DNA from 2 places in the Streptomyces sp. NPDC058691 genome. Region 2 is predicted to be linked to the other one. Evidence: riboswitches for the same ligand, from Rfam matches in the RefSeq annotation. Region 2 holds a riboswitch; the other holds the start of a gene.

Region 1 (14,433 bases), on a different contig from region 2:
ACCGTTGGTACGCCGGCGGCAGCGGCCCTCGATGATCCCGAGATAACGGTCCCGGTCCACCGGGTCGATGCCCCAGCCGTCCAGCCCGGCGGCGGCCATCGGCAGCAGTTCCTCCAGCACGAGCTCGACGACGGGCACCTCGATCGTCCCGCTGCCGCGCGAAGACCTGGGCCAGCGCAGCACGGCCTCGATGCCGTGGCGGCAGGCCTCGTCGAAGTTGGACGCCGCCGCGGCGAACGGCAGACGCGTCCAGACCGGGCGCGGGGCCTCCGCCAGAGCCCGCACCAGGCCGTAGTAGAAGGCCGTGTTGGCCACGACGTCGGCGACGGTGGGACCGGCCGGCATCACACGGTTCTCGACCCGCAGATGCGGGACGCCGTCGACGACCGCGTAGACCGGGCGGTTCCAGCGGTAGATCGTGCCGTTGTGCAGGGTGAGTTCCTTCAGCTGCGGCACCCCGCCCTCGTCCAGGACGTGCAGCGGGTCCTCGTCCTCGCAGATCGGCAGCAGCGAGGGGAAGTAGCGCACGTTCTCGGCGAACAGGTCGTAGGCGGAGTCGATCCAGCGCTCGCCGAACCAGGTCAAGGGCCGCACCCCCTGGGCCCGGTGCTCCTCGGGACGGGTGTCCGTCGCCTGCTGGAAGAGCGTCGGGCGGGTCTCCCGCCACAGCTCCCGGCCGAACAGGAAGGGCGAGTTGGCGCCGAGCGCGACCTGCGGCCCGGCGACCACCTGCGCGGCGTTCCAGACGGCGGCGAAGCGGGCCGGGGTCACCTGCAGATGCATCTGCATCGAGGTGCACGCGGCTTCGGGCGCGATGGAGCCGGAGGTGCTCGTCAGACGTTCCACGCCGGCGATGTCGAGCGTGATGTCCTCGCCCCGGGCGGCAAGGATGCGGTCGTTGAGCAGGGTGTAGCGGTCGGCCCGGGAAAGGTTGGCGCCCACCAGGTCCTGCGCTCCGAGGGTGGGCAGGATTCCCACCATCACGATCTGGGCGCCGACCTCCCGGGCTTTTCTGTCGGCATATCCCAGTGCCATGCGCAACTCTTCGGCGAGGCGGTCCAGCACACGCCCGGAAAGCCGGTGCGGAGCGATGTTCACTTCGATGTTGAACTGCGCGAGCTCGGTCTGGAAATCATGGCTCGCGATGCGCTCCAGCACCTCCTCGTTCATCATGCGCGGCAGGCCGTCGCGGTCCGTGAGATTGAGTTCGATCTCCAGCCCCATGAGATTTCGGGGACGGTCGAACCGCTTCTCCTCCAGAAGCCGCTCCAGCCCCAGCAGGCACTGCTTGAGCTTCCTGCGGTAGCGCTGGCGGTCGGAGAGGTCGAACCCCGTGGCTGCGACCTTTTCCCCCATCGAAGGTTCCTCCTCGCGTGGGCCGTGATCACATCATGCCCAGGGTTGAGATCGATAACGCCCCCTGTGACGCACACGACCCGGTAAGCTGGCGGGAGCACCGTCTTCCGGCACATTCCGATGGCATGGAACATAATTCACGTGCCATCCGCGGGCCCCTCGTGAAAAACGTCGGCGAGATTCAGCCATCCGTGACGACGGGAAATGCCCAGCCCACCGGACCGGGAGACAGTCCTAATGCGGACCATTCGGCCGTTCAGGGTGACCTGGATCGGCCTTGCGGTTAATATCGCTGACGGCTAGACGAAACACTGCGCGAACACACCTCGTATATCCTCTGTTCACAGGCAGAGCCTCCGCGATCCGCCGCGCGCCCGCGACGCTCCGGCCACGGGAAAGGGATCCGCATGCCCACGCTGATTCCGAACGCCGCCACCCCCCGGCGCCCCTTGTGTTCGGCCTGCCCTGGCCTGCTGTTTCATCGCTGACAGCGCTGTCCGCACCCCATTGAGCACCCCCGCGTCTCCCCATGAGAGGCCGCCCACCATGCCGCTGCAGGTAGCTCCAGCCCCCGCACCCGCTCTGCGAAGCGTTCTCGCCGCACTCAGCTCGCCCACCGCCGTCCGCGAGGCCCGCACACCCTCTCTGCGTTCCGCGGCGGGGCCGCTCGTCGCCGAGCACCCGCTGCCGTTGCACGTGCTCGACCCCGTGATCGCCGGACCCGACGGGCTGCCGAGGGCGCGGCTGACCGGCTGGCGCTTCCACATCCACTCCGGGGAGCGGAGCGAGGCGGGGATCCCGTCGGCGGAGGGCCGGGGACGGGTGGTCGCCGCCGGGGAGACCATCCACACGCCGGACGGATGGGCGTTCTCGCACTTCCGCGAAGGGCCGTACCTTGCCTCCACGGAGCGCGCGCTGCTCCAGGCCGACGCCTTGGTCACGCCCTACCAGCCGCATCTGCTCTCGGTGCCGGGGCTGTACATGCTGACCCTGTGGCTGCACGGTGACATCGGCGCCGATGCCGGAACGGCTCAACCGGCCGCCACGGACCTGCTGATCCCCCTCGCGCCGGCCCCGCCCGGCATCGCGGCGCACCGTTTGCACCGGTTCTCCGACCTGATGCCCATGCTCACCCTGCGACTGGCGCCCCCGCCCCTGCTCGGCACCACCGCTTGACGGTTGCCTTCTGGGGCGGCGCTCGAACGCCTCCGTGACCGACCGGTCACGGAGGCGTTGCATTGTCCGGGCAACCGCCCGCCAGAGTGAAAGCGTCACCAACTATCGAGGGCTGCTCGCGCGAAATCCCTGCGGAAATCCGTCAGTAGAGCAACACTGGGACCGACCGACTGAACGGGGGACGGCCATGACTGAGGTTCCTACCCAATCAAGCCGTACGTCACACCACTCGCAGCGAAAGACATCGTCCATGTGCCCGCACCAGCCGCATTGCCCGTCCGCCGCCAACTCCGACCGGGAGGCCGCGCACATCGTCGCCAGCCACCCCGAGCAGGGCTGGAGTCTGCTGTGCAACGGCGTCCTGCTCTTCGAGGACACCGGTGAACTGCTCCCCGACGGACAGATCATCGCCCCGCACCGCCCGCTCGGCAGCGAGCACGTCGTCACCGCCGCATGACCCGCGAGTCCGGCGCGAAAAGGGGCCGACCCCGCTGACGAACAGCGGGGCCGACCCTTGGTGAATCTCCGGCCCGTCTTCCGGGCCTCAGCCGGGATTACGCGTCGTACGCGTCCAGCGGCGGGCAGGAGCAGACCAGGTTGCGGTCGCCGAAGGCCCCGTCGATGCGGCGCACCGGCGGCCAGTACTTGTCCGCGGCCGTCACGCCCGCCGGGAAGACCGCCTCTTCGCGCGTGTAGGAGTGGTCCCACTCCCCGCCCAGCGCAGCCGCGGTGTGCGGGGCGTTGCGCAGCGGGTTGTCGTCCTTGGGCCACGCCCCCGAGCCGACCCGCTCGATCTCCGCGCGGATGGCGATCATCGTGTCGCAGAAGCGGTCCAGCTCCGCGAGGTTCTCGCTCTCCGTCGGCTCGATCATCAGCGTCCCGGCGACCGGGAACGACATCGTCGGCGCGTGGAAGCCGTAGTCGATCAGGCGCTTGGCGACGTCGTCGACGGTCACGCCCGTCTCCTTGGTCAGCTCGCGCAGGTCGATGATGCACTCGTGCGCGACCAGCCCGCCGGGGCCGGTGTAGAGCACCGGGTAGTGCGGCTCCAGGCGCTTGGCGATGTAGTTGGCACCGAGCACCGCGACCTGCGTTGCGCGCTTCAGGCCCTCGCCGCCCATCAGGCGCACGTACGCCCAGGAGATCGGCAGGATGCCGGCCGAGCCCCACGGAGCGGCGGAGATCGGGCCGACGCCGGTCTCCGGACCGGCCGCGGGCTGCAGCGGGTGGTTCGGAAGGTACGGCGCGAGGTGAGCGCGCACCGCGACCGGGCCCACGCCGGGGCCGCCGCCGCCGTGCGGGATGCAGAAGGTCTTGTGCAGGTTCAGGTGCGACACGTCGCCGCCGAAGTGACCGGGCTTGGCCAGGCCCACCAGGGCGTTGAGGTTGGCGCCGTCGACGTAGACCTGACCGCCCGCGTCGTGGACGGTCGCGCAGATGTCGCCGATGTGCTCCTCGAAGACACCGTGCGTGGACGGGTAGGTGACCATGAGCACGGCGAGTTCGTCGCGGTGCTGCTCGATCTTGGCCCGCAGGTCCTCGACGTCGACCTCGCCGTCACCGGCGGTCTTGACGACAACGACCTTCATGCCGGCCATCACGGCACTCGCGGCGTTGGTGCCGTGCGCCGAGGAGGGGATGAGGCAGACGGTGCGCTGGGGGTTGCCGTTGGCGCGGTGGTACGCGCGGACGGCGAGCAGACCGGCCAGTTCGCCCTGCGAGCCTGCGTTGGGCTGCAGGCTGACCTTGTCGTAGCCGGTGACCTCGGCGAGGCGCTCCTCCAGCTCACGGATGAGCGTGAGGTAGCCCTCCGCCTGCTCGGCGGGGGCGAAGGGGTGCAGCGCGCCGAACTCCGGCCAGGTGACCGGCTCCATCTCGGTGGTCGCGTTCAGCTTCATGGTGCAGGAGCCGAGCGGGATCATGCCGCGGTCCAGCGCGTAGTCGCGGTCGGCGAGGCGGCGCAGGTAGCGCAGCATCGCGGTCTCCGAGCGGTGCTGGTGGAAGACCGGGTGGGTCAGGTAGTCCTCGTCGCGCAGCAGCCCGGCGGGCAGCGCGTCCTCGGTGACGGCGTCCAGGCGCTCGATGTCGGCATGGTCGCCGGTGACGCCGAAGGCGCCCCAGACGGCGGCCAGGTCGGCGCGGCCCGTGGTCTCGTCACAGGCGATGCCGACCAGGTCGCCGTCGACCTGGCGCAGGTTGACACCGGCCTCGCGGGCCGCGGCCACGACCTCGGCGGCCCGTCCCGGCACGCGGGCGGTGACGGTGTCGAAGAAGGCGCCTGTGGTCACCTCGACGCCGCCGGCCCGCAGGCCGGAGGCGAGGACGGCGGCGTAGCGGTGGGTACGGCGGGCGATCTGCGCCAGTCCGCTCGGGCCGTGGTAGACCGCGTACATGCCCGCCATGACGGCGAGCAGCACCTGGGCGGTGCAGATGTTGCTGGTGGCCTTCTCGCGGCGGATGTGCTGCTCACGGGTCTGCAGCGCCAGGCGGTAGGCCTTGTTCCCGTCGGCGTCGACGGAGACTCCGACCAGACGGCCGGGCAGGCTGCGGGCGTGGGCCTCGCGGACGGCCATGTAGCCGGCGTGCGGGCCGCCGAAGCCCATCGGCACGCCGAAGCGCTGGGTGGTGCCGACCGCGATGTCGGCGCCGAGCTCGCCCGGGGAGGTGAGCAGCGTCAGGGCGAGCAGGTCGGCGGCGACGGTGACGATCGCCCCCAGCTCGTGGGCCTGGTCGATGACGGGCTTCAGGTCGCGCACGGCACCGGAGGCGCCCGGGTACTGCAGCAGCACGCCGAAGACACCGCGCTCGGCGATCTCCGCGGGGATGCCGTCGGTCAGGTCGGCGACGACCACCTCGACACCGGTGGGCTCGGCGCGGGTCTCGATCACGGCGACGGTCTGCGGGAAGGTCTCGGCGTCGATCAGGAAGACGCCCTGCTTCACCTTGCCGACCCGGCGGGCCAGCGCCATCGCCTCGGCGGCCGCGGTGCCCTCGTCAAGCAGCGAGGCGCCGGAGGTGGGCAGACCGGTCAGGTCCGCGACGACCGTCTGGAAGTTGAGCAGCGCCTCCAGGCGGCCCTGGGAGATCTCCGGCTGGTACGGGGTGTACGCCGTGTACCAGGCGGGGTTCTCCATGACGTTGCGCAGGATGACCGGCGGGGTGAAGGTGCCGTGGTATCCCAGGCCGATCATGGGCCGCAGCACCTGGTTGCGGTCCGCGAGCGCGCGCAGCTCGGACAGCACCTCGGGCTCCGTGCGGGCGGCCGGCAGGCCCAGGGCCCCGGCGCTCTTGATGGTGTCCGGTACGGCTGCGGCGGTGAGCTCGTCCAGCGAACCGTAGCCGACCTGCGCGAGCATCTTGGCCTGCGCGGCGGCGTCGGGTCCGATATGGCGCTGCTCGAACGGGATGCCGCGCTCCAGCTCGGTGAGAGGGATGCGGTGGGCGGTCATCTGCGGAGGCCTCCTGGTCTGGCGCGACACGGCCTCCCCCTCTGTCATCTGCACCTGAGAGTTTCACCGTCCCGCGCGCGGAACGGCTTTCACCGTCGGTGAGGAACGGGCCGCCACGGACGGACTGCCCTTCCTGCTTTCCAGAGTGACCTCACCCATGCGGTACGGATGCCTGAGAGATTCCGGGGAGGGTTTGCTCCTTCGGCGCCCGGCGGCCGGTGCGTCGCACCGCCAGGACTCTCCCGCATGGGGTCGCCAGCCGCTGTCAGCCTACCAGCGGGGTTGGTTGAACGGTCATGTGACAGCGGACACCTTTCGTGCCTAAATAGGAGTAATCGCGACCAGTTGGAGGGACCGTGCAGACCGGTATCGATCCGCGGAGCCTGATCGGGCGCAGGGCCTTCGACCGCAACGGAATGAAGATCGGAACCGTCGACGAGGTGTACCTCGACGACGCCACCGGGGAGCCCGAGTGGGCCGCGGTGCGCACCGGCCTGTTCAGTCGTGACGCCTTCGTTCCCCTGGAGCCCAGCGAGTTCGGCGAGGACGGGCTGCGCGTCCCGTTCGACAAGGCACTGATCAAGGACGCCCCGGACTTCGGGGTGGGCCGTCACCTCTCCCCTGAGCAGGAACTGCAGCTCTACCACCACTACGGGATGAGCGGCCCGGGAGCCTTCCCTGGACCGGGGGACGAGCCGCCGCCCGACCGCGACTTCGGCAAGCTCGCCGGCGACAGCTGACCGTTCCGCCTGCGCCATCCCCGTCACCCGTCCTCCTCATCCGTCCCCGGATGACACCAGCGGCAGCGGCTCCGAGGGCTCGAGATCGGGGTCGGTCACCGCGAAGGTCCGCACCCGTCCCGGCAGCACCGACTTCGGTTCCTCGAAGCGCACGGTGACCCGGCCGACCCCGCTGCCCTGGACCCAGCCGGCGCCGTACTCGGAGTGCCGGACGTCCTGGCCGGGCGTCCAGCGCCGTTCCGTGACGGCCGGCGTCCCCGCGGCGCCGGCGCTCTCCGCTACGCCCTCGCCCGCCTCGGCGGCGCCCTCGTCGTCGGGGTGCGCCTCCTCGCGCTCGGCCGCCTGGGCGAACAGGTCCTCCTGCGTGAAATCCGCGAGCCCCGCCACGCCGACGCCGAGCAGCCGTACGCCGCCGGTGAGGTCCACGGCCTCCAGCAGCCGCTCCGCCGTCTCCCGGACGACGGTGAGGTCGTCGGTCGGGGCGCGCAGCGTCTCGGAGCGGGTGAGCGTCGTGAAGTCGTACCGGCGCACCTTCAGCACGACCGTGCGGCCGGAGCGCCCCGCCGCGCGCAGCCGCCGCACACAGCGGTCGGCGAGCCGGTCCACCTCCAGCCGGATCCGGACGCGGTCGGTGAGGTCGACGTCGAACGTGTCCTCGACGGAGATCGACTTGTGCTCGCGGTCCGGGACCACGGGCCGCTCGTCCACCCCCAGGGCCATGCCGTGTACATGCGCGCCGTGCGCCCTGCCCAGCAGCCGTACGAGCTCGGCCTCGCCCGCCTCCACGACCTCCCCGACCGTGGTGATGCCGCCCCTTCGCAGGTGCTCGGCCGTGGCGGGTCCCACCCCCGGCAGGGTGCGCACCTGCATGGGCGCCAGCAGATCGCGCTCGGTACCGGGCTCGATGACGACCAGGCCGTCCGGCTTGGCCTGCTCCGAGGCGATCTTGGCGAGCAGCTTGGACCCGGCGAGCCCGACCGAGCCGGTGAGCCCCGTGGCCGCCCTGATGTCGGCCCGCAGCCGCTCCCCCACTCGCCGCGGCTCGTCCCCGATGCCACCCGCCTCCAGGTCCACGAACGCCTCGTCCAGGCTCAGTGGCTCCACCAGGGGCGACAGCCGGGCCAGTATGTCCATGACGACATCGCTGACCTGCCGGTACACCCCGAAGCGCGGCACGAGGTAGGCGGCGTTGGGGCAGAGCCGGCGGGCGTGGGCCATCGCCATCGCCGAGTGGACCCCGTGCACACGGGCCTCGTACGAGGCGGTCGCCACCACACCCCGCGGGCCCAGCCCCCCGACGATGACCGGCTTCCCCCGCAGACTCGGCTTCGCGGCCTGCTCGACGGCGGCGAAGAACGCGTCCATGTCCAGGTGGAGGATGGTCGGCGCGCTTCTCACGTCACCGATGGTGCCCTACGGCACCGACACCCGCCGTACGCCTGTACGGCGCGGACGGGTGGGACGACGGCGCCGCCGGGCGGCCGCCCGGGTCAGACCGCGCGATTGCGGCGCCGGGCGAGTTCGTCACCGGGGTTGTGGCCGACCAGGGTCTCGCCGGTGTCGACGCGCTCGCCGTGCAGCTGCGACAGGCCGCTCTCCACGTCGCGCCACACGACGCCCACAGCGATCCCGAAGATGCCCTGGCCGCCCTGGAGGAGGTCGACGACCTCGTCGGGCGAGGTGCACTCGTAGACGGTGGCGCCGTCGCTCATCAGGGTCATCCGTGCCAGCTCGGCAGGACTGGTGGAGCGCAGGTGCTGCACCGCGGTGCGGATGTTCTGCAGGGCCACCCCGGTGTCGAGCAGCCGCTTGACGATCTTGAGGACGACCACGTCCTTGAAGCTGTACAGCCGCTGGGTACCCGAGCCGTAGGCCGGCCGGATGCTGGGCTCCACGAGCCCCGTGCGCGCCCAGTAGTCGAGCTGGCGGTAGGTGATGCCGGTCGCCGCGCAGGCGGTGGGCCCTCGGTAGCCGACGCTCTCGCCCGGCCCCTCCGGCTCCTGGCCGGAGACCTCCCCCGCGCCCCCGCCGGAGGCCACGGCCGCGTTGCGGGCCAGGGCCGCGCGCATCGGATACGGGCCGCCAGCGGCCATACCGTCGCCGGTGCTTCTCACGCCGACCTCCCGTCCCTTCGCACCCCTGAGGGCACGCGCACGTGCCATCGGGACTTTCCATCTCGACGGTAGGCAGTCACTCCGGGTGCGTCAACGATCGCCACGCTCGGCACGCCGAGTGATATCAACCCCTGGAGTGGTTTGCCGTATCCGTTCAGGGGGTAAGGCTCGTCGAATGGTCGGCGCCGGATCTCACTGGCTGCTGGTTCCGAAGTCCTCGGGCGAGATCTGATCGAGGAATTCCCGGAACTTCTCGACCTCGTCCTCCTGCTCGTCGGGGATGGCGATGCCGGCGTCGTCCAGCACACCGTCGCTCCCGTAGATCGGGGTTCCGGTCCGCAGTGCGAGCGCTATGGCATCGGAGGGACGGGCGCTCACCTCCACGCCGCTGGCGAACACCAGCTCGGCGTAGAACACGCCCTCGCGCAGGTCGGTGATCCGGACCTCGGTCAGCCTCTGGCCGACGGCCTCGAGCACGTCCTTGAAAAGATCATGGGTCAGCGGCCGCGCGGGCGTCATGCCCTGCTGCGCGAAAGCGATGGCGGTGGCCTCCCCCGGCCCGATCCAGATGGGCAGGTAGCGGTCGCCTCCCACTTCCCGCAGGAGCACAATCGGCTGGTTGGAGGGCATTTCGACCCGGACACCCACGACGTCGAGCTCGTTCACACAGCAACCCTAGGACGTGCTCGGCAGGTTTGGGTAGTCGGGACGGGCCCGGCCGGTCACCGGCCGGGCCGAGTCCCGGTCACTCAGCGTCAAAAGAGCCTGATCCTGAGGGCCGACTGGACCAGCGCCGCGTGCAGGCGCACCGACAGCGCCGCCAGCTCCCTGGCGGTGGCCTCGGCGTGCGTCCTGGTCTGCGGATTGCGGTGCAGGCGCAGCGGGGCGACGACCTGCTCCACCAGGCCCGCCTCGCGGTCGGCGGCGGCCTTCACAGCGCGTAGGTGGCGCGGTTCCAGCCCGAACCGTCCCAGATCGGCCACGAGCTTGGCGATGTTCACCGTTTCGGCGTCATAGTCGCCGTCCGAGCCGGCCTCCACCAGCCCGTACGCCTCCCACTGCGCCAGTTCGGCGTCGTCGGCGCCCGTGGCGGCCATCAGTTCGTCCCGGCCGATCCGCAGGCCCAGGCCCGAATCCGGCTCGATGGCACCGGCCTCCAGCAGTTCGCGCGGCTCCGCGGGCGCGGGCAGCGGCAGCGGCTCGCCCCGGTCCAGGGCGTCCAGGTGCTCGCGGATCACTTTGAGCGGAAGATAGTGGTCCCGCTGCATCCGCAGCACGTGACCCAGCCGCTCGACGTCCCTGACCGAGAACTTCCGGTACCCGGACGGGGTGCGATGCGGTTCCACCAGCCCCTCCGCCTCGAGGAAGCGGATCTTGGAGATGGTGACCTCGGGAAACTCCTCACGCAATTCGTTGAGCACCGCTCCGATGCTCAGCGGTCTGTCCTCCGCGGTGGCGGTGCCGTTGCCGGCACCGCCCGACGGTGTACGAAGCATGAACCTTCCCTCGCGGGGTCAGGCGCCCCACTGGCTTGCGTAGAAGACCAAGCGGTACTTGCCGATCTGGACCTCGTCACCACTGGCCAGGGTCACCGAGTCGATGCGCTCCCGGTTGACGTAGGTGCCGTTGAGGCTGCCGACGTCGGAGACCGTGAAGCTTCCGTCCTGGCCCCGCCGGAACTCGACGTGACGGCGGGAGACCGTGACGTCGTCCAGGAAGATGTCGCCTTCCGGGTGGCGCCCGGCCGTCGTCAGCTCACCGTCCAGCAGGAAGCGACTGCCCGAGTTGGGGCCGCGGCGCACGACCAGCAGCGCCGAGCCCGGGGGCAGCGCGTCGACCGCCGCCTGGGCCTCCGGGGACAGCGCGGGAAGCACGGTCTGACCTGTGACCTCGGCCTCGTAGGCCTCCAGGCCGGAGATCGAGATCGTGGACGTGGTCTCGGAGGCACGTTCCGACGGCACCGCGGCACGCAGCGGCGCACCACAGTTGGAGCAGAAGCGGCTCGCTTCCGCGTTCTGGAAACCGCACCGCGTACAGACCGGCAAGGACCCTCCACCCGTGCTAGAGGCTGATGGTTGCTCGAAACCTATGCGCCCCGATGCGGCAGGGTCAACAGAAACCGCACCATGACCGCCCGAAATGTCGCCACCCGGAGCAGCACCCTGCTCCCGGAACAGCGGGCGCTCCTCCCCCATGGCCTCATCTTGCGCGTGCCGTGGCGCACGGTGACGTGCCGTAGGACTGTCACCGGCCGGACGCGCACTCTTGCCGAACCACTTACCGAACAACTTCACGGGCGATTCCCCTTGAACGACACAGACCCGCCCGTGGGGCAGGACGAACCCTCAGTAACGACCAACACACAGTTTCCCTCACGCACCACCCCAACGGTGCGGCGACCCCCCGCATTCTCCTGCCCTCCCCGGTGCACCCCCACTCGTACCGGCCTCACCGGGATGACGACTGAGCGTAGTCAGGCTGCTCCGGCGGCCGCAAGGCATCGACGACGATCTTCTGCGAACGCGTCACATCGACCGTGGCCTGCTCCTTCTCCAAAGTCTGTACCACGCCTCCCGGGATGTTCAGGGCCGGTTCGAGATCCTGTGGATTACCGATGACCTTGAAGCGGTAGGGCTGGGCGACCTTGTGGCCGTCGATCTCCACGGCGCCGTCGGCACCCTGGGTGAAGTACGTGTCGGCGACCACCCGGAGGTCGTTGATCTGGATCGCCTCGGCCCCGGCGGCGCGGAGTTCCTGCAACGTGTCCAGCAGCATGTCCGGCTCGACCCCGCCCTTGGAGTCGGTGATCGTCAGCGTGATGCCCGGGCCCTGCGCCGCGACCGTGCCCGCCAGCACGCCGAGTTGGGCGGCCTTCTGCTCGGTCTGCTTCCGGGCCTCCTCGGCCTGGTTGGAACTGTTCTCCAGCTCCCGGCGCTGGTCCTCGAGGCGCTGCTTCTCGTCCTCGAGCCGCTGCGTGCGGTTGTCGAGCTCGTCGAGGATCCGCACCAGGTCCTCCTGACGGGCACCGCGCAGCGCGCTGGTGTCGCTGGTCGAACTGACCTGGATCGCCAGGCCCAGTCCGAGCACGAAGAGCAGCAGCGCGACGATGAGCTGCGCCCGGCTGGCCCGCGGCGGCCACAGGCCGGCCTTGAGCCGCTGACGGCCGGTCGACACGGCGGTGGACGGCGCGGGCCCGGACGCTGCCGGGGCCGGGGGTGCCTGCTCCTGCGACTCGCGCGGCTCGGGTCCGGGCAGCGGCACCGACGCGTGCGGGGGCTCGCTCGCGGGAGCGGCCGACGGCCCCGACTCCGGGGCACGAGGCGCCGCTTCGCGCTCCCCCGGGCCGGAACCCGGCGCGGCGGCCGGCGGCAGCTCCCGCGACGCGGGCCGGGACGGCTGCTCCGGCGTGCCGTCGGGCGCGCCCTCGGGCACGCCGGACTCCCGTCCGGGCACCGGCTCCTGCGGTTCCCGGCCGTTCTCGTCGTACTGGCCGTGCTCGTCCGTCATCGTGCTGTCACGCCCGGAAGACATGGCGGCGGATGGCCGCCGCGTTGGAGAAGATGCGGATACCGAGGACGACCACCACACCCGTGGAGAGCTGCGCCCCGACCCCCAGCTTGTCACCGAGGAACACGATCAGGGCCGCCACCACGACGTTGGACAGGAAGGAGACCACGAAGACCTTGTCGTCGAAGATCCCGTCGAGCATGGCGCGCAGGCCGCCGAAGACGGCGTCGAGCGCGGCCACCACGGCGATGGGCAGGTAGGGCTCGACCAGCGTCGGTACCACGGGACGGACCACGAGGCCCACCACCACTCCAACGATCAGGCCCAGTACGGCGATCAATTCGTACCCTTCCCAGTTCCGTTTGCGTCCGGCGAACCGGCCGAGGCGACCGGCGTCGCATAGCGGATGATCAGACTCGGCGCCGCCGGCAGACTCAGCTTCTCCTCCTGGGAGATGCTCACGCGAATCCCGTAGTTCTCGTGCAGAACGTGCAGATACTGTCCGTCCGCACTGTCCTGGAAAGACGTGCTGAGGTGCTGCGGGTTCCCGATCGCCGAAATCGTGTAGGGCGGCACCAGGGGCCTGTTGTCGACCAGTATGGCGTCTCCCGCGGCGCGGATCGCCGACAGGGCGGTGAGGCGCTGCCCGTTGACCGAGATCGCCTCCGCTCCCGACGCCCACAGGCCGTTGACGACCCGCTGCATGTCCCGGTCGCGGACCCGCCCGGTGTCCGAGAAGCCACTGGTGGTCCGCGGATTGCCGCCGCCCCCCGAGGACGCCTCCTTGGCGTCGTCGATCTCCACCTTGATGCCCGGCCCGGTCACCGGCGTCGCACCGGCCAGCAGCGCCACCTGCTCCGCGCCGCCGCCCTGTTCCTTGAGCGCCTCGCGCTGCCTGGCCGCCACGTCGTCACGCAGGGTGTCGACGCGGCTCTGCAGTTCGTCCGCGGCGGTCGTCTCCGACTGGATGCGGTCGATGAGCTTCTGCCGCTCCTTGGCCAGGGTCGGCGCTGCGACCTGGGTCTGGGCGGCTCCCACCGTCACCACGACGGCGGCGAGCACCAGCCCGAACGCGAGCACCAGCTTGCCCCGGAGCGACCCGGGCAGCCGGGAGGTGCCGGTGTCGCCCCTGCGGGCCGCGGCCTCGGCGTATCCGTCGTCGAGGCTGTGCTCCATGACGTTGGTCAGCAGCGACATGGAGGCGTCGGGGCGCCGGTTCACCGCCCTGTCAGGGGGGCTGCTCCGATCGGGGTGCTGCTGCGGCATGCCGCACATCGTCGCACGTCGCCGCCTCCGACCTCGAACGGGCCCCTCCCGGCGCGCCGTTGTGCGCGCCGGGAAGGGCCCGTGGGCCGTACGCGGAGTGTGATCAGCGGCCGGCGCTGTCCACGATCGCGGACCACTCGTCGAGCAGGGCCTGCGCGGACGCGTCGTCCGGACCCTCCGCCCACAGATGGGTGACCGCCTCGGACGGGTCGGGCAGCACCATCACCCAGCGCCCGTCGGACTCGACCACGCGCACCCCGTCCGTGGTGTCGACGGAGCGGTCGCCCGCCTCCTCCACGACGCGACGCATGACCAGGCCCTTGACCGCCCACGGCGTCGCGAGGTCCCGCTTGAGCACATGGGCGCGCGGGATGCGGGCGTCGATCTGGCTCAGGGTGAGCTGGGTACGGGCCACCAGGCCGATCAGCCGGACGAACGCGGCGGAGGCGTCGAAGACGCTGCTGAACTCGGGCACGATGAAGCCGCCCTTGCCGTCGCCACCGAACATCGTCGACTCCTGACGGCAGACCCGGGTCAGGTCGTCGGGCGACGTCGTCGTCCACTCCACCTGCGTACCGTGGTAGGCCGCCACCTGCTCGGCGATACGCGTCGTGGTCACCGGCAGTGCCACGCGGCCGCTGCGGCGCTCCGCGGCGACCAGGTCGAGCATCACCAGCAGCGCGCGGTCGTCCTCGATGATCTTGCCGCGCTCGTCCACCAGGGACAGCCGCTCGCCGACCGGGTCGAACCGCACGCCGAACGCCGCACGCGAGGAGGCCACGATCTCCCCGAGCCGCACCAGGCCCGCCCGGCGGCCGTCGGAGG
Region 2 (14,433 bases):
CGAGTAGTAGGTCTTCTCCAGTACGGGCACCCCGGCGTCGTCGTACGCGAAGAGCGTCATGCCGTTGGCGTGGTACGGCAGCGAGCGGCGCCGGTGCAGGACCAGGTCGGTGTCGGCGGAGAAGGGGATCTCGTGGGCGCCGAGCAGGTTGATGCGGCCGCTGCCGCGGATCAGCTCGACACGCTCGTCGGCGGTGTCCACGTCGACGGTGCGGGGGGAGTCGCCCTCCAGGCCCAGCAGGACCGCCTTCGGGGTGCCGTGGCCGTGGCCGGTGGCGCCGAGGGAGCCGAAGAGCTCGGCGCGCACCGAGGCGACGCCGGCCAGGAGTCCGTCGTTCTTCAGGCGCTGGGCGAACATCCGCGCGGCGCGCATCGGGCCCACGGTGTGCGAGCTGGACGGGCCTATGCCGATCGAGAAGAGGTCGAAGACGGAGATGGCCACGGTGAAGGACTCCTCGGGTTCGCGGACCCCGTTGTCCGCCGGGGGCCGGCGGGGTCGCCGCCGGGTGGTTCGGATCGCGCGCACGGGTGTTGCGCGCAAGGTCCAGTGTGCGGGACCGCCCGCCCGGGGCGGTCCCGCACAACGGGTGACGGTCGCTACTTCAGACCGGGGTACAGCGGGTGCTTCTCGGCGAGCGCGGTGACCCGGGCGCCGAGCGCCTTGGCCGTCTCCGCGTCGAAGCCCGGCTTCAGGGCTTCGGCCATGACCTCGGCGACCTCGCGGAAGTCCTCGGTGCCGAAGCCGCGGGTGGCGAGCGCCGGCGTGCCGACGCGCAGGCCGGAGGTGACCATCGGCGGGCGCGGGTCGTTCGGGACGGCGTTGCGGTTGACCGTGATGCCGATCTCGTGCAGCCGGTCCTCGGCCTGCCGGCCGTCCAGGTCGCTGTCGCGCAGGTCGACCAGGACCAGGTGCACGTCCGTGCCGCCGGACAGCACCGAGACGCCCGCCGCCGTGACGTCGGCCTGCGTCAGCCGCTCGGCGAGGATCTTCGCGCCCTCCAGGGTGCGGACCTGGCGGTCCTTGAACTCCTCGCTCGCCGCGATCTTGAAGGCGACCGCCTTCGCCGCGATGACGTGCTCCAGCGGGCCGCCCTGCTGGCCCGGGAAGACCGCCGAGTTGATCTTCTTGGCGAGTTCGGCCTTGCTGAGGATGACGCCGCCGCGCGGGCCGCCCAGCGTCTTGTGCGTGGTGGTGGTGACGACGTCCGCGTGCGGCACGGGGGAGGGGTGGAGCCCCGCCGCGACCAGGCCGGCGAAGTGCGCCATGTCGACCATCAGGTAGGCGCCGACCTCGTCGGCGATCCGCCGGAAGGCCGCGAAGTCCAGCTGCCGCGGGTAGGCGGACCAGCCGGCGATGATCAGCTTCGGCCGGGACTCCTTGGCGAGGCGCTCGACCTCGGCCATGTCGACCTGGCCGGTCTCGGCGTCCACGTGGTAGGCGACCACGTTGTAGAGCTTGCCGGAGAAGTTGATCTTCATGCCGTGGGTCAGGTGCCCGCCGTGGGCGAGGTTCAGGCCCAGGATCGTGTCACCGGGGTTCAGCAGCGCGAACATCGCGGCCGCGTTGGCCTGCGCGCCCGAGTGCGGCTGGACGTTGGCGTGCTCGGCGCCGAAGAGCGCCTTGACCCGGTCGATGGCCAGCTGTTCGACGACGTCGACGTGCTCGCAGCCGCCGTAGTAGCGGCGGCCGGGGTAGCCCTCGGCGTACTTGTTGGTCAGCACCGAGCCCTGGGCCTGGAGGACCGCGACCGGAGCGAAGTTCTCCGAGGCGATCATCTCCAGGGTGGACTGCTGGCGGTGCAGTTCGGCGTCGACGGCGGCGGCGACGTCGGGGTCGAGCTCGTGCAGGGAGCTGTTGAGAAGCGACATCTGGGGGATCATCCGTCCGGAGGTCGTGGTGGGCAGGGCGGGGCGGCGGGGTGCCGCGGCGGGGTCAGCTGCCGGTGAAGGCGGTGTACTCGTCGGCCGAGAGCAGGTCGGCGGGCTCCTCGGACACCTTCACCTTGAACAGCCAGCCGCCCTCGAAGGAGGCCGAGTTCACCAGGGAGGGGTCGTTGACGACGTCCTCGTTGACCTCGGTGACCTCGCCGGAGACGGGGGAGTACAGGTCGCTGACCGACTTGGTCGACTCCAGCTCGCCGCAGGTCTCACCCGCGGACACCGAGTCGCCGACCGTCGGGAGCTGGACGTAGACGACGTCGCCGAGGGCGTTCGCCGCGTGCTCGGTGATGCCCACCGAGGACACGCCGTCCGCGTCCGCGGCCGACAGCCACTCGTGCTCCTTGCTGTAGCGCAGCTGCTGGGGGTTGCTCATGGCGTGAATTCTCCTGGATGAGGGGATGTGCTGGTGAACGGCTGTCTTGACAGGTGGGACGGCTGTGCCCGGTGTGCGGGCGGGGCCTCAGCGCTGCCGCTTGTAGAACGGCAGGGCCACCACCTCGTACGGCTCATGCGTACCGCGGATGTCGACGCCCACACCGGAGGTGCCCGGCGCGGCGTGCTCGGCGTCCACGTAGGCCATCGCGATCGGCTTGCCCAGGGTCGGGGACGGGGCGCCCGAGGTGATCTCGCCGATCACGGCGCCGCCGGCCACCACCGGGTAGCCCGCCCGCGGGACCCGGCGGCCCTCGGCGACCAGGCCGACCAGCTTGCGCGGCGGCTCGGCCGCGGCGCGCTCCGCGGCGGCGGCCAGCGCCTGCCGGCCCACGAAGTCACCGGGCTTGTCGAACTTCACGACCCGGCCGAGACCGGCGTCGAACGGGGTGAGGGCGGTGGTCAGTTCGTGCCCGTACAGCGGCATGCCCGCCTCCAGGCGGAGCGTGTCCCGGCAGGACAGCCCGCAGGGCACCAGGCCGGCGTCCGCACCCGCGTCGGTGAGCGCCTGCCACAGCTTCTCCGCGTCGGCGGGGGCGACGAACAGCTCGAAGCCGTCCTCACCGGTGTACCCCGTGCGGGCGATCAGCGCCGAGACGCCGGCGACCGTGCCGGGCAGCCCGGCGTAGTACTTCAGGCCGTCGAGGTCGGCGTCGGTCAGCGACTTCAGGATGCCGGGGGACTCCGGGCCCTGGACGGCGATCAGCGCGTACGCGTCCCGGTCGTCGCGCACGGCGGCGTCGAAGCCGGCCGCGCGCTCGGTCACCGCGTCCAGGACCACCTGCGCGTTGGAGGCGTTGGCGACGACCATGTACTCCTGCTCGCCGAGCCGGTAGACGATCAGGTCGTCCAGGATGCCGCCGTCGGGGGCACAGATCATCGTGTAGCGCGCGCGGCCGACGGCCAGCGCGGAGATGTGGCCGACCAGCGCGTGGTCCAGCGCCTCGCCCGCGGCGGGGCCGGTGACCGTGATCTCGCCCATGTGGGACAGGTCGAACAGACCGGCCCGGGTCCGTACGGCGGTGTGCTCGTCGCGCTCGCTGGCGTACCGCAGCGGCATGTCCCAGCCCGCGAAGTCGGTCATGGTGGCACCGAGGGAACGGTGCAGGGCGTCCAGCGCGGTACGGCGGGGTTCACTCATCGGGCGGGCTCCCAAGGACATGGAAAGACAAGTCGGGCGATGACAGGAAGGGGGCTTGCCCTCCCCATCTGTCATCGGAACCTGAGAGGTTCACCTCGACCCTCCGTGCGGAGGAGCCCGGGTTTGCACCTTGGGTGGGGCGGCCGCCCCGTGACCGGGAGGGCTCGCCCGCTTTTCAGATGTGCCTCGGACGCGCGGTATCTGTGCCTGAGAGATTCAAGGGAGGACTTGCTCCTTCGGCGCCCCGCCCGCCGTGGCGGGAACGGGGAACTCTCCCGCGCGGCCTCGAACGGCCGATATGTGATTGAGGCCGCCATCATTGCACGGCCGCCCGGCCTTGTCTCGGCCGTGTCCCCGATGTCCCGGTCGGGTCCCGATCGTGTTGTCACCGCGTCGCTTCCCTGGGTAGGCGCATACCGAGGATTTACCATTTCTTGAAAGTCTCACCGGGAGGGCGACTGTGCGGTGGCAGAGTGCGTACGCGACGGCCGGGGCACCGGCCGCTCCCCGTCCGGCGGCCGTGCGGCCGGCGGTCCGTCCCCGAGGTGCGGTCCGCGCCGGGCGCTCGGTGCGCCCGAGCAGGCTGGTCGACCTGCGCGCGGGGCGCACCCGGGTACGCCGGCTGCGCTACCCGGCCGGTGACGTCCTGATCGTCTCCGGGCTCCCCGGCGGCGGCAAGAGCACCCTGATGCGCCGCGTCTCCGGTGACGCCTGGCTGATCGACTCCCAGGACGTGCGCGAGCGCTGGCAGGTACGGATGCCCCGCCTGCTCCCCTATGCCGTCTACCGCCCCCTGGTGCGGCTGGCGCACTACCTGGGGCTGTGGCGGGCCCTGCGTTCCGGCGCCGGCGTGGCCCTGCACGACTGCGGCACCCTGCCGTGGGTACGGGCCTGGGTCGGCCGGGAGGCGCGGCGCCGCGGCCGGGGGATGCACCTGGTGCTGCTCGACGTGCCCGTGGAGGCCGCCCTCGAGGGGCAGCGCGCGCGGGGGCGGGGGGTGTCGGCGTACGCCATGGCCCGGCATCAGCGGGCCTCACGGCTGCTGCTGCGCGCGGCCGAGGAGGGCCGGCTGCCGGCCGCCTGCACCTCGGCGGTGCTGCTGGACCGCGAAGCGGCCCGGCGGCTCGAGGCCATCGACTTCGACGGCTGAGCGGCCGGGCCGCCACGGTGGTGCGCCGATGGTGCGGTGATCGCGCGGACTACTGGACCTGCGAGAAGGGCGCCACAGGCATCTCGGGAGCCTGGGGAGCCGCGGCCGGGTCCTGGGGCGCCAGGGCCTCGGGAGCCTGCGGGTCCAGCGCCGACTGGTCGTCCAGCGGCAGCGTGATGGGAAGGGGAAGCGCACCGGTCAGCAGCTTCGGCACGGACAGCAGGAGCGCCTGCAGGTCGGCGACGACCCTGGTCACACCGGCGGTCACGCCCGCGAGGTCCTTGGCCAGGGCCGCCTTCAGCAGCGCGGCGACATCTGCCACCAGCGTGTCGAGCTGCTTCTGGACGTCGGACACGGGGTCCGCGGCGCGCTCGCTGCTGTCGGCGGGCAGCGCCACGTCGGCGAACTGCGGGTCGGTGGCGGGGCCGGCAGGGAACTGTGCCGCCGGGTCGATGCCGGACTGGTAGGTCTGCGACGGGTCGGCCGCGCCGGCCGCCTGGCCGACGACCGTGGACAGCTGCTGGGTCGCCTCCTCCAGGCCCTGGCGCAGCTCCTCGAGCTTCGCCGAGTCGGGAGCCTGGGCCTGGGCCTCCTGAGTGAGCTTCGCGCCGATCGACAGCGTGTCACCCAGCTTGGCGATGAGGTCGGCTCGGCCGGTCTCCGCCGCATCGGCGGCAGGCGCCAGGTGAACGGCCGTGATCCGGACCGGGGCGTGGGCACTCGCGACACCGCCGGTGAGGCCCATCGTCAGCGAACCGCAGACGGCGGCCGCTATGAGGGCGGAGGTGGTCCTGGTGATGCGCATATTGAGGAATCTCCCAAGTGAGGGTTTTGTCCTTGCCTGCCCCACCTTGTGAGAAGTCGTGACCCCTCGCAACCGGACGATCGCACGGTGTGACGGATCCGGGCCCGCGGGGGTCCCTCGGGCCCTGCTGCGGATAGGGTTTTGGGTGAGGGCACGACGACCGGATTTTGCGAGGCGAGACGCAGTGGACATCCCTGGGCAGCGGATACCCGACGGGTTCGCCCCGGCGTTCGCCGGCGGACAGGCCGCAGGCACCTGGCCCGCCAACGAACTCGAGGAGGTCCTCACCGCCGCCCTCGGCGATCCGGGCGCGACCGCCCGCGTCCTGGAGGTGCTCGGCCGCTCGGAGTTGTGGATCCCGCTGCCGGCCGGCGGCGGCCCCGGCAGCCCCGACCTGGACCTGCCCACCATCGAACTCGGCGGCGGCGCCTACGTCCCGGTGTTCAGCTCCGAGCAGCAGTTCCTCCACGCGGCGCAGGGCATGGACTTCGCCGTCGCCCCGGCGCGCGAGTTCGCCCGCGGACTGCCGCCCCAGGTCGGCATCGCCGTCAACCCCGGTGGCGCGGTGGGGATTCCGCTGCCGCCGCCCGCCGTGATGGAGCTGTGCCGCACCGACCGCGAGCCCGGCACGCCGACCGGGGCCCGGGTGCGGCTGTGGGAGCCCTCGCCGGACGAGGAGCCGGTGGAGTTCCTGGCCGCCGCCGCGGGCGAGTTCGCCGTCACCCCGGTCGTCCTCACCGCACGTCGCGCCCTGGCCAGCGTCGAGGGGGACCCGGCCGCGCTCTTCATCGGCGTCGAGCTCGACCGCTGGCAGGAGGAGGACCGCGTCGCCGCGATGACCGCGCTCGGCCGCGCGCTCGGCGCCGTCCCGGTGCCGTGGCAGGTCAGTCTCGTCCTTCTCGACGTCGCACAGGACCCCGTGGGGGACTGGATGATCGAGCGCGTGCGACCCTTCTTTGTCGGCACCGGCGCATAACCTTGGTCCGGCAGGCGAAGCAGCAGACGACGCAGAGGTGGAAGGGCGGGTCACGTGGTCGCGGGCGCGGGAGGGGACAGTGGGCTGGAGCATGCGCTCCGGCAGGTGACGCCCGGTAGGTTCGACGCGTACGAGACGTTGCTGCGGGCCCTCGCCGACGGCGAGGTCTGGATGCTGCTGTGGCAGGGCAGCCCCGGCGCCGCGGACGCGCAGTACGGCAACATGGAGGTGGGCGGCTACGGTTACGCCCCCTGCGTGACCTCCTCGCGCGAACTGGCCGCCAGCGGCTGGACCCGGGCGCACGAGGTCGTGTCCGGCCGTGAGATCGCCGCCTCCCTCTTCCCGGACCGCTGGGGCCTGTGGCTCAACCCGCACGCCCCCGGCGGCGGCGTCGGCGTCCCCTGGCTCGATCTGCGCCGGATCGGTCTCGGGCTGGACCATGCCCCCGCGGGACCGCTGCGGATAGCCGAGCCCGCACTCCAGATCCCCCAGTACTATGCCCTGTTGTCCCAGCAGGCCCACCGCAACCCCGCGGTGCGGTCCCTGCGGCGCGCGTGGGTCCAGCCGGCCGTCGGCGAGCCGTATCTCGCGATCGGCGTCGACCTCTACGACAGCGGCTCCCAGTCGGCCGAGACGGTGCGGCTGATGATGCAGTCCGCCCTCGCCGCGGTGCCCCAGGGACTGCCCGTCGCCGCCGTCGCCCTCGCCGACGAGTACGACCCCGTCGGCATGTGGATGCGGGCCGCCGCGCAGCCCTTCTACGACCGCGACGCGCACGCGGGCGGCGGTGCCGCGAGCGCCGTCCACGGCCGGGCGCCGCAGCGGTACTGAGCCGTCCGGGGACGGCTCGCGGGGGGTCTCCCCCCAAGCCGCCCCCGGGGCCCGTCAGATCACCGCGGAGATCAGTCCGAGCGGGGGGCTGCCCAGCTCCAGCAGGGACGTGTGGAACCGCTGCAGCGTGAAGTCCCGCCCCCACTCCTGGCGGGCCCGCTCCCGCAGCCGCATGATCTCCAACTTGCCCCAGGTGTAGCGCCCGTAGGCCGCGTCGAAGGTGCCCCTGCGGGCCTCCGAGGCGGCACCGGCGCGCGCGAGGCGGGCGTCGCGCATGAACCGGACTGTGGCCTCCTCCAGCGTCATGGCCCCCGTGTGCAGCCCGATGGCGCAGGCGAGCCGTGTGACGCGGACGAGCGCCTCCAGGGCGACGCCGATGGCGAAGCGGGGATCGCGGGAACGGAAGCCCTCCTCCAGGCAGACCTCCTCCACGTAGTGCGCCCAGCCCTCGCAGAAGGACAGGGAGTGCAGGACGCGCCGGACCTGGGTGGGCGCGTGCCGCAGGGCCCGGCCGTGGGCGAAGTGACCCGGCGCGACCTCGTGCACGGTGATCGCGGGCAGGCTGGTGCGGCTGAAGACCGACAGCCACTCCTCCCGCTCGTCCTCGGGCCAGTCCGGTTCCGGCGGGGTGACGTGGTACCAGGAGGCGCTGTCGGCCTCCTCGGGGGCGGCCCAGGTCATCATCGCCATGGACCAGCGCCGCGACGGCGGCGCGGGACCCACCAGGCAGTCCCCGTCGAGCCACGGCACCAGCCCCCGGCGCCGGGTGAACTCGATGACCTCCTCGGTGAGCCGGGCGGCCTCGGGGATCACCCCCTCCGCGTCGGGGTGGTCCGCGAGCAGACGCGGGATCAGTTCGTCGACGGTGAGCTCCGGGTCGAGCCGCCGGCAGGACTCCGCCAACAGCTCGGTGAGCCGGTCGCGTTCGCGCTCCGCCTCCTCCGCGAGCGCCGACAGGTCGACCGACAGGCCTTCTTGACTGCCCATCAGTGCCGCGAGAGCGTCACCGCCGAGCCGCGGGTCGGGATCGCCGGTCTCGGCGGCGCGGGCGATGTGGTCCACCAGGCGGCGGTGGGCGGCGAGCGCGGGGCCGGCCTCCGGCTCCTGGTCCGCGTCGAGGCCGGCGGCCAGACCGCGGACCGCCCCGAGCAGTGCCCCGGCGACGGGCGCGCTCACCCGGTCGAGGGACGCGACCGCCGCGTCCACGGCGTCCGGCCACTGCAGCAGATGACGCCTGCGGGCCTCGGCGAGCTCTTCCCGCGGCGCGTACTCCCGGTCGTAGGCGGTCAGTTCGAGGTTCGACAGATGGGGATAGGGGTCCCGCCGGTGCAGCTCCAGCTCGCCGTACTGGACCCTGAGGGTGTCCTCGAAGACCGACAGGTGCCGTTCGTCGTGTTCGTCCGGAAGCGCCGCTTCGCGGCGTCGCGCGTGGGCCAGCGCGGACAACCCGCGCCGCACGCCGTCCGGTGACAGGTCCTGTACCTGGCCGTCGTACTCGTGCAGTCCTGCCATCTCCCTGACCACGGGGACCATGAGGTCGCACACCGCGCGCAGCCGATCATTCATGGGTCCGACGGTAGCGAGTCGGCAACCCTCCCGGCGATCTGTCAACGCGCGTAACACTGCGGTAATAACGGACGAAGGGTCACCGCATCACGGTTGCGCATCGCTTCCCTGCCAGGTCTGGCGCCTGATCGATGCGCCGTTGAAGACTCACGCCTCAAGGCCGGCTCGCACGAGCCCTAACGATCCATCACGCGACCGACACACAGTCCAGCGCCACCGCACCACCATCAAGAGCTGCGCCCGACATGGTCGGTCCGCTCCGTCGACCCGGACGGACGGCCAGGCGAAGCCGGCCACCGCCGGCAGGGGGATGCACGAGGAGACATGACAGCACCGCTGCACGACACCGCTGAAACGGCCGTCGCCGACGTCGCCGCCGACATACCCGCGAAGGCGATCGAGGGCCGTTCGCCCGGTCGTATCGCATGGATGCGCCTCAAGCGCGACAAAGTGGCGCTGGCGGGCGGCGTCGTTGTCGTCCTCCTCGTCCTCGTCGCGATCTTCGCGCCCCTGATCGTGAGCGCGTTCGGCCATCCGCCGAACGACTTCCACGAGGACAAGATCGACCCGCTGTTCGGCACCCCCACGGGCAAGTGGGGCGGCATCAGCGGCGATTACCTCTTCGGGGTGGAGCCGGTCAACGGCCGCGACGTCTTCAGCCGCATCGTCTACGGAACGCAGATCTCCCTGCTGGTGGCGTTCCTGTCCGCCGTCGTGGCGGTCGTCCTCGGCACCTTCTTCGGCATCGTGGCCGGCTACTTCGGCGGCTGGGTCGACGCCGCCATCGGCCGCGTGATGGACGTCCTGCTGGCCTTCCCGCAGCTCCTGTTCATCATCTCCCTGGTCTCGGTCATGCCGAACTCGCTGCTCGGCTTCAGCGGCACCGGCGTTCGCATGGGCGTCCTGGTCGTGGTCATCGGCTTCTTCGGATGGCCGTACGTCGGGCGCATCGTCCGCGGCCAGACCCTGAGCCTGCGTGAACGCGAGTACGTCGACGCCGCACGCAGCCTGGGCGCCGGCCGCGGGTACATCCTCTTCCGCGAACTGCTGCCCAACCTGGTCGCGCCGATCACCGTCTACGCGACGTTGATGATCCCGACCAACATCCTCACCGAGGCCGCCCTGAGCTTCCTCGGGGTCGGCGTGAAGCCGCCCACCTCCTCATGGGGCCAGATGCTCTACAAGGCGCTGTCCTTCTACGAGACGGACCCGCTCTTCATGCTGATCCCGGGTCTGGCGATCTTCATCACCGTGCTCGCCTTCAACCTCTTCGGTGACGGCGTACGGGATGCGCTGGACCCGAAGGGCTCCCGTTAGCCCTTGCACACCCGCCCCTGCCGCTCACGTCAGGTGGCTTCTCACCGATAGGAACGCAGGTCCGCCGACGTGGCGGACCGCGAATCACGGAGGTTGCGAAAAAGTGATTTCCCCACGCTCATCGAGGCGCCTGGCCGCAGGGACGGCCGTCGTGGTCGCGACCCTGCTCGCCACCGCTGCTTGCGGCGGCGGCGGTGACAAGTCCGACGGCAACGCCGCCAAGGCTCCGGGCTTCAACGCGGCCGTCAACAAGGTCGCCAGCGTGTCCGACAAGAAGGGCGGCACGCTCAAGTTCGTCGGCACGCAGGATGCCGACTCCTGGGACCCGCAGCGTGGTTACTACGGCTTCATGTGGGACTTCAGCCGGTACTACACCCGCCAGCTGATCTCCTTCACGCCGGAGCCCGGCACGGCCAGCACCACGCTGAAGCCGGACCTGGCCACCGCCAACGCCAAGATCTCCGACGGCGGCAAGACCTACACCTACACGCTGAAGGACGGCCTGAAGTGGGAGGACGGCTCCGCGCTGACCTCCAAGGACGTCAAGTACGGCATCGAGCGCATCTGGGCCCAGGACGTCATCTCCGGCGGCCCGATCTACCTGCAGCAGGTGCTCGACCCCAAGGGTGAGTACAAGGGTCCCTACAAGGACACCTCGGCCGACAAGCTGGGCCTGAAGGCCATCGAGACCCCGGACGACAAGACCATCGTCTTCCACCTGCCGACGCCCAACAGCGACTTCGAGCAGATGCTGGCGATGCCGTCCGGCTCCCCGGTCCCGGCGGCCAAGGACACCGGCGCCAAGTACGGCCTCAAGCCGTTCTCCAGCGGCCCGTACAAGTTCGAGTCGTACACGCCGAACAAGTCGATGGTCCTGGTCCGCAACACCAACTGGAGCGCGTCCACCGACGACCTCCGCAAGGCGCTGCCGGACAAGATCACGGTTACGCTGACCACCAACGCCGACGACATGGACAAGCGTCTGATCAACGGCGACTACGACCTGGACCTCAACGCCACCGGCGTCGGTCAGGCCGCCCGCGCCGAGGTCCTCGGCAAGAACAAGGCCAACGCCGACAACCCGGACACGGGCTTCATCCGCTACGCGGTCTTCCCGACCACGGTCAAGCCGATGGACAACATCCACTGCCGCAAGGCGGTCATCCTCGCCGCCGACCACAAGTCGCTGCAGACCGCCCGCGGCGGCCCGCAGGCCGGCGGTGCGATCGCCCCGAACATGCTCCCGCTGGGCATCAAGGGCTCCGACGGCGCCTACGACCCGTACAACGTCCTGAAGGACACCACGGGCAACGTCGAGGAGGCCAAGAAGGAGCTCAAGGCCTGCGGCCAGCCGAACGGCTTCAAGACCACGATCGCGGTGCGCAACAACAAGCCGATCGAGGTCGCCACGGCCGAGTCGCTGCAGGAGTCGCTCAAGAAGGTCGGCATCACCACCGAGCTCGACGAGTTCGACGGTGCCCAGACCTCCGGCATCATCGGTGCCCCGAAGACGGTCAAGTCCAAGGGCTACGGCATCATCATCATGGGCTGGGGCGCCGACTTCCCGTCCGGTCAGGGCTTCCTCCAGCCGCTGGTCGACAGCCGGTTCATCCTTGAGAGCGGCAACAACAACTTCGCCGAGATCAAGGACAAGGCGATCGACGGCCTGTTCGACAAGGCGCTGCAGCAGACCGACCCCAACGCGGCGGCCGACGTCTACAAGCAGATCAACCAGAAGGTCTCCGAGGGCGCGTACTACCTGCCCTTCACCTTCGAGAAGAACATCATCTGGCGCAGCTCGCGCCTGACCAACGTCTACACGGCCGACGCGTACAACGGCCGCTACGACTACGCCTCGCTGGGCGTGCAGTAACAACTCTCGAATCGATCGAGTGCCACACCCGCTAGGCACGAAGGGCAGGTGATGGCCGCGTGCGGCGGCCCGGGGACAACCCCCGGGCCGCCGCCGGGCCGAGCACAGTGCTTGCATACCTCATTCGGCGACTGTTCGCTGTCGTCGTCATGCTGCTGGTCATCACACTGGTGACCTTCGGGATCTTCTTCCTGATCCCCAAATGGGTCGGCGTCGACCCCGCGACCTACTTCATCGGGAAGCAGGCGGACCCGGCCTCTCTTGAGGGCATCCGGAAGAAGATGGGCCTCGACGATGCCATCCTCGTCCAGTTCGGCAAATTCCTGTGGGGACTGGTGGCCGGGCGTGACTACGCCAACGGCGTCGACGTCACCCACTGCGCCGCGCCGTGCTTCGGCTATTCGTTCCGCAGCGAGCAGGCCGTCTGGCCGATCCTGACGGACCGTCTGCCGGTCACCCTGGGCCTCGCCGCCGGCGCGGTCGTCATCTGGGTGCTGGTCGGTGTCGGCACCGGAGTCGTCTCCGCCCTCAAGCGGGGCTCCGCGCTCGACCGCGGCCTCATGACCGTCGCCCTCGCGGGCGTCTCGCTGCCGATCTACTTCACCGGCATGCTCGCGGCGGCGCTGATCGTCTTCAAGTTCCACTGGATCGACGGGCAGTACGTCGAACTGAGCCAGAGTCCGACGGGCTGGTTCGGCGGCATGCTGCTGCCCTGGATCACCCTGGCCTTCCTCTACGCGGCCATGTACGCCCGGATGACCCGCGCCACCATGCTGGAAATCCTCGGTGAGGACTACATACGCACCGCGCGCGCCAAGGGCCTGCGCGAACCCGTGGTCATCGGCAAGCACGCCATGCGCTCCACGATGACCCCGATCCTCACCATCCTCGGCATGGACCTCGGCGCCCTCGTCGGCGGCGCGATCCTCACCGAGACCACGTTCAGCCTGCCCGGACTCGGCCAGGCCGCGGTGAAGGCCATCTCCGACAAGGACTTCCCGGTGATCCTGGGCATCACCCTGATCGCCGCCATGGCGGTCGTCCTTGCGAACCTCGTGGTGGACCTGCTGTACGCCGTGATCGACCCGCGAGTGAGGCTCTCATGACGGACCTCCCCATCCAGAAGACCGGCGCCGAGGCGCAGTCCGCGCCGAACGAGCCGGTTTCCGGGACGGCGTCCAGGCCCACGGCGTTCCTGGAGGTGCGCGACCTCAAGGTGCACTTCCCGACCGACGACGGCCTGGTCAAGTCCGTCGACGGCCTGTCCTTCCAGCTGGAGAAGGGCAAGACCCTCGGCATCGTCGGCGAGTCCGGCTCCGGCAAGTCCGTCACGTCGCTGGCCATCATGGGCCTGCACCGGGCCGGGCAGTACGGGCGCAGCAAGGCGCAGATGTCCGGCGAGATCTGGCTCGACGGCAAGGAACTGATCACGGCCGACCCGGACGAGGTCCGGCGGCTGCGCGGCAAGGACGTCGCGATGATCTTCCAGGACCCGCTGTCCGCGATGCACCCCTACTTCACAGTCGGCGCCCAGATCGTCGAGGCGTACCGGGTGCACCACGCGGTCTCCAAGTCCGTCGCCCGCAAGCGCGCGATCGAGATGCTCGACCGGGTCGGCATCCCGCAGCCCGACAAGCGCGTCGACGACTACCCGCACCAGTTCTCCGGCGGTATGCGGCAGCGCGCCATGATCGCGATGGCGCTGTCCAACAACCCCGAGCTGCTGATCGCGGACGAGCCGACCACCGCGCTCGACGTGACCGTGCAGGCGCAGATCCTCGACCTGATCCGGGACCTGCAGAAGGAGTTCGGCTCGGCCGTCATCATCATCACCCACGACCTCGGCGTGGTCGCCGAGCTCGCGGACGACATCCTGGTGATGTACGGCGGCCGTTGCGTGGAGCGCGGGCCGGCCGACAAGGTGTTCTACGAGCCGCAGCACCCCTACACCTGGGGCCTGCTGGGTTCGATGCCCCGGCTGGACCGCGAGCGCACCGACCGCCTCAACCCGGTCAAGGGTTCGCCGCCGAGCCTCATCAACGTGCCCTCCGGCTGCGCCTTCCACCCGCGCTGCCCGTACGCGGAGCTCACCGGGGGCGCCAGCACCACCGTCGTACCGGAGCTGCGCGAGGTCGGCAGCCGGCACCACGCCGCCTGTCACCTCCCCACCGCGGACCGGCAGCGCATCTGGACCGAAGAGATTGCGCCGAAGCTGTGAAAGGCCAGGAGATGACGATCCCCCAGCAGACGACCGCCGACGGGTCGGATGCGCTGCTCAAGGTGAGCGGCCTGGTCAAGCACTTCCCGATCACCAAGGGCCTGCTGCGCCGTCAGGTCGGCGCGGTCAAGGCGGTCGACGGCATCGACTTCCACGTGCGCGCCGGCGAGACCCTGGGTGTCGT

The links. Region 2 has a riboswitch for glycine ahead of gcvT (glycine cleavage system aminomethyltransferase GcvT). Riboswitches for the same ligand answer to the same signal wherever they lie in the genome.
Region 1: another riboswitch for glycine. It lies ahead of gcvP (aminomethyl-transferring glycine dehydrogenase); the one in region 2 lies ahead of gcvT (glycine cleavage system aminomethyltransferase GcvT).

The regions. Positions count from the first base shown of each region.
Region 1 is NZ_JBHXSO010000084.1:2,731-17,163, reverse strand. Features, by position in the region: gene ACFWVC_RS35675 (glutamate--cysteine ligase) at 1-1,356, opposite strand, end outside; gene ACFWVC_RS35670 (hypothetical protein) at 1,903-2,532, shown strand; gene ACFWVC_RS35665 (DUF5999 family protein) at 2,783-2,989, shown strand; gene gcvP (aminomethyl-transferring glycine dehydrogenase) at 3,087-5,981, opposite strand; glycine riboswitch at 6,132-6,236, opposite strand; gene ACFWVC_RS35655 (PRC-barrel domain-containing protein) at 6,338-6,721, shown strand; gene ACFWVC_RS35650 (DNA polymerase IV) at 6,758-8,119, opposite strand; gene ACFWVC_RS35645 (MerR family transcriptional regulator) at 8,212-8,883, opposite strand; gene ACFWVC_RS35640 (bifunctional nuclease family protein) at 9,028-9,501, opposite strand; gene ACFWVC_RS35635 (MerR family transcriptional regulator) at 9,591-10,331, opposite strand; gene ACFWVC_RS35630 (FHA domain-containing protein) at 10,350-11,171, opposite strand; gene ACFWVC_RS35625 (DUF881 domain-containing protein) at 11,284-12,342, opposite strand; gene ACFWVC_RS35620 (small basic family protein) at 12,350-12,682, opposite strand; gene ACFWVC_RS35615 (DUF881 domain-containing protein) at 12,679-13,617, opposite strand; gene ACFWVC_RS35610 (sugar phosphate nucleotidyltransferase) at 13,712-14,433, opposite strand, start outside.
Region 2 is NZ_JBHXSO010000038.1:32,957-47,389, forward strand. Features, by position in the region: gene ACFWVC_RS25235 (L-serine ammonia-lyase) at 1-441, opposite strand, end outside; gene glyA (serine hydroxymethyltransferase) at 597-1,868, opposite strand; gene gcvH (glycine cleavage system protein GcvH) at 1,933-2,313, opposite strand; gene gcvT (glycine cleavage system aminomethyltransferase GcvT) at 2,401-3,513, opposite strand; glycine riboswitch at 3,572-3,697, opposite strand; glycine riboswitch at 3,699-3,801, opposite strand; gene ACFWVC_RS25255 (AAA family ATPase) at 3,974-4,663, shown strand; gene ACFWVC_RS25260 (hypothetical protein) at 4,713-5,468, opposite strand; gene ACFWVC_RS25265 (enhanced serine sensitivity protein SseB) at 5,653-6,444, shown strand; gene ACFWVC_RS25270 (enhanced serine sensitivity protein SseB C-terminal domain-containing protein) at 6,499-7,275, shown strand; gene ACFWVC_RS25275 (DUF885 family protein) at 7,330-8,841, opposite strand; gene ACFWVC_RS25280 (ABC transporter permease) at 9,166-10,158, shown strand; gene ACFWVC_RS25285 (ABC transporter substrate-binding protein) at 10,310-12,031, shown strand; gene ACFWVC_RS25290 (ABC transporter permease) at 12,139-13,137, shown strand; gene ACFWVC_RS25295 (ABC transporter ATP-binding protein) at 13,134-14,249, shown strand; gene ACFWVC_RS25300 (ABC transporter ATP-binding protein) at 14,261-14,433, shown strand, end outside.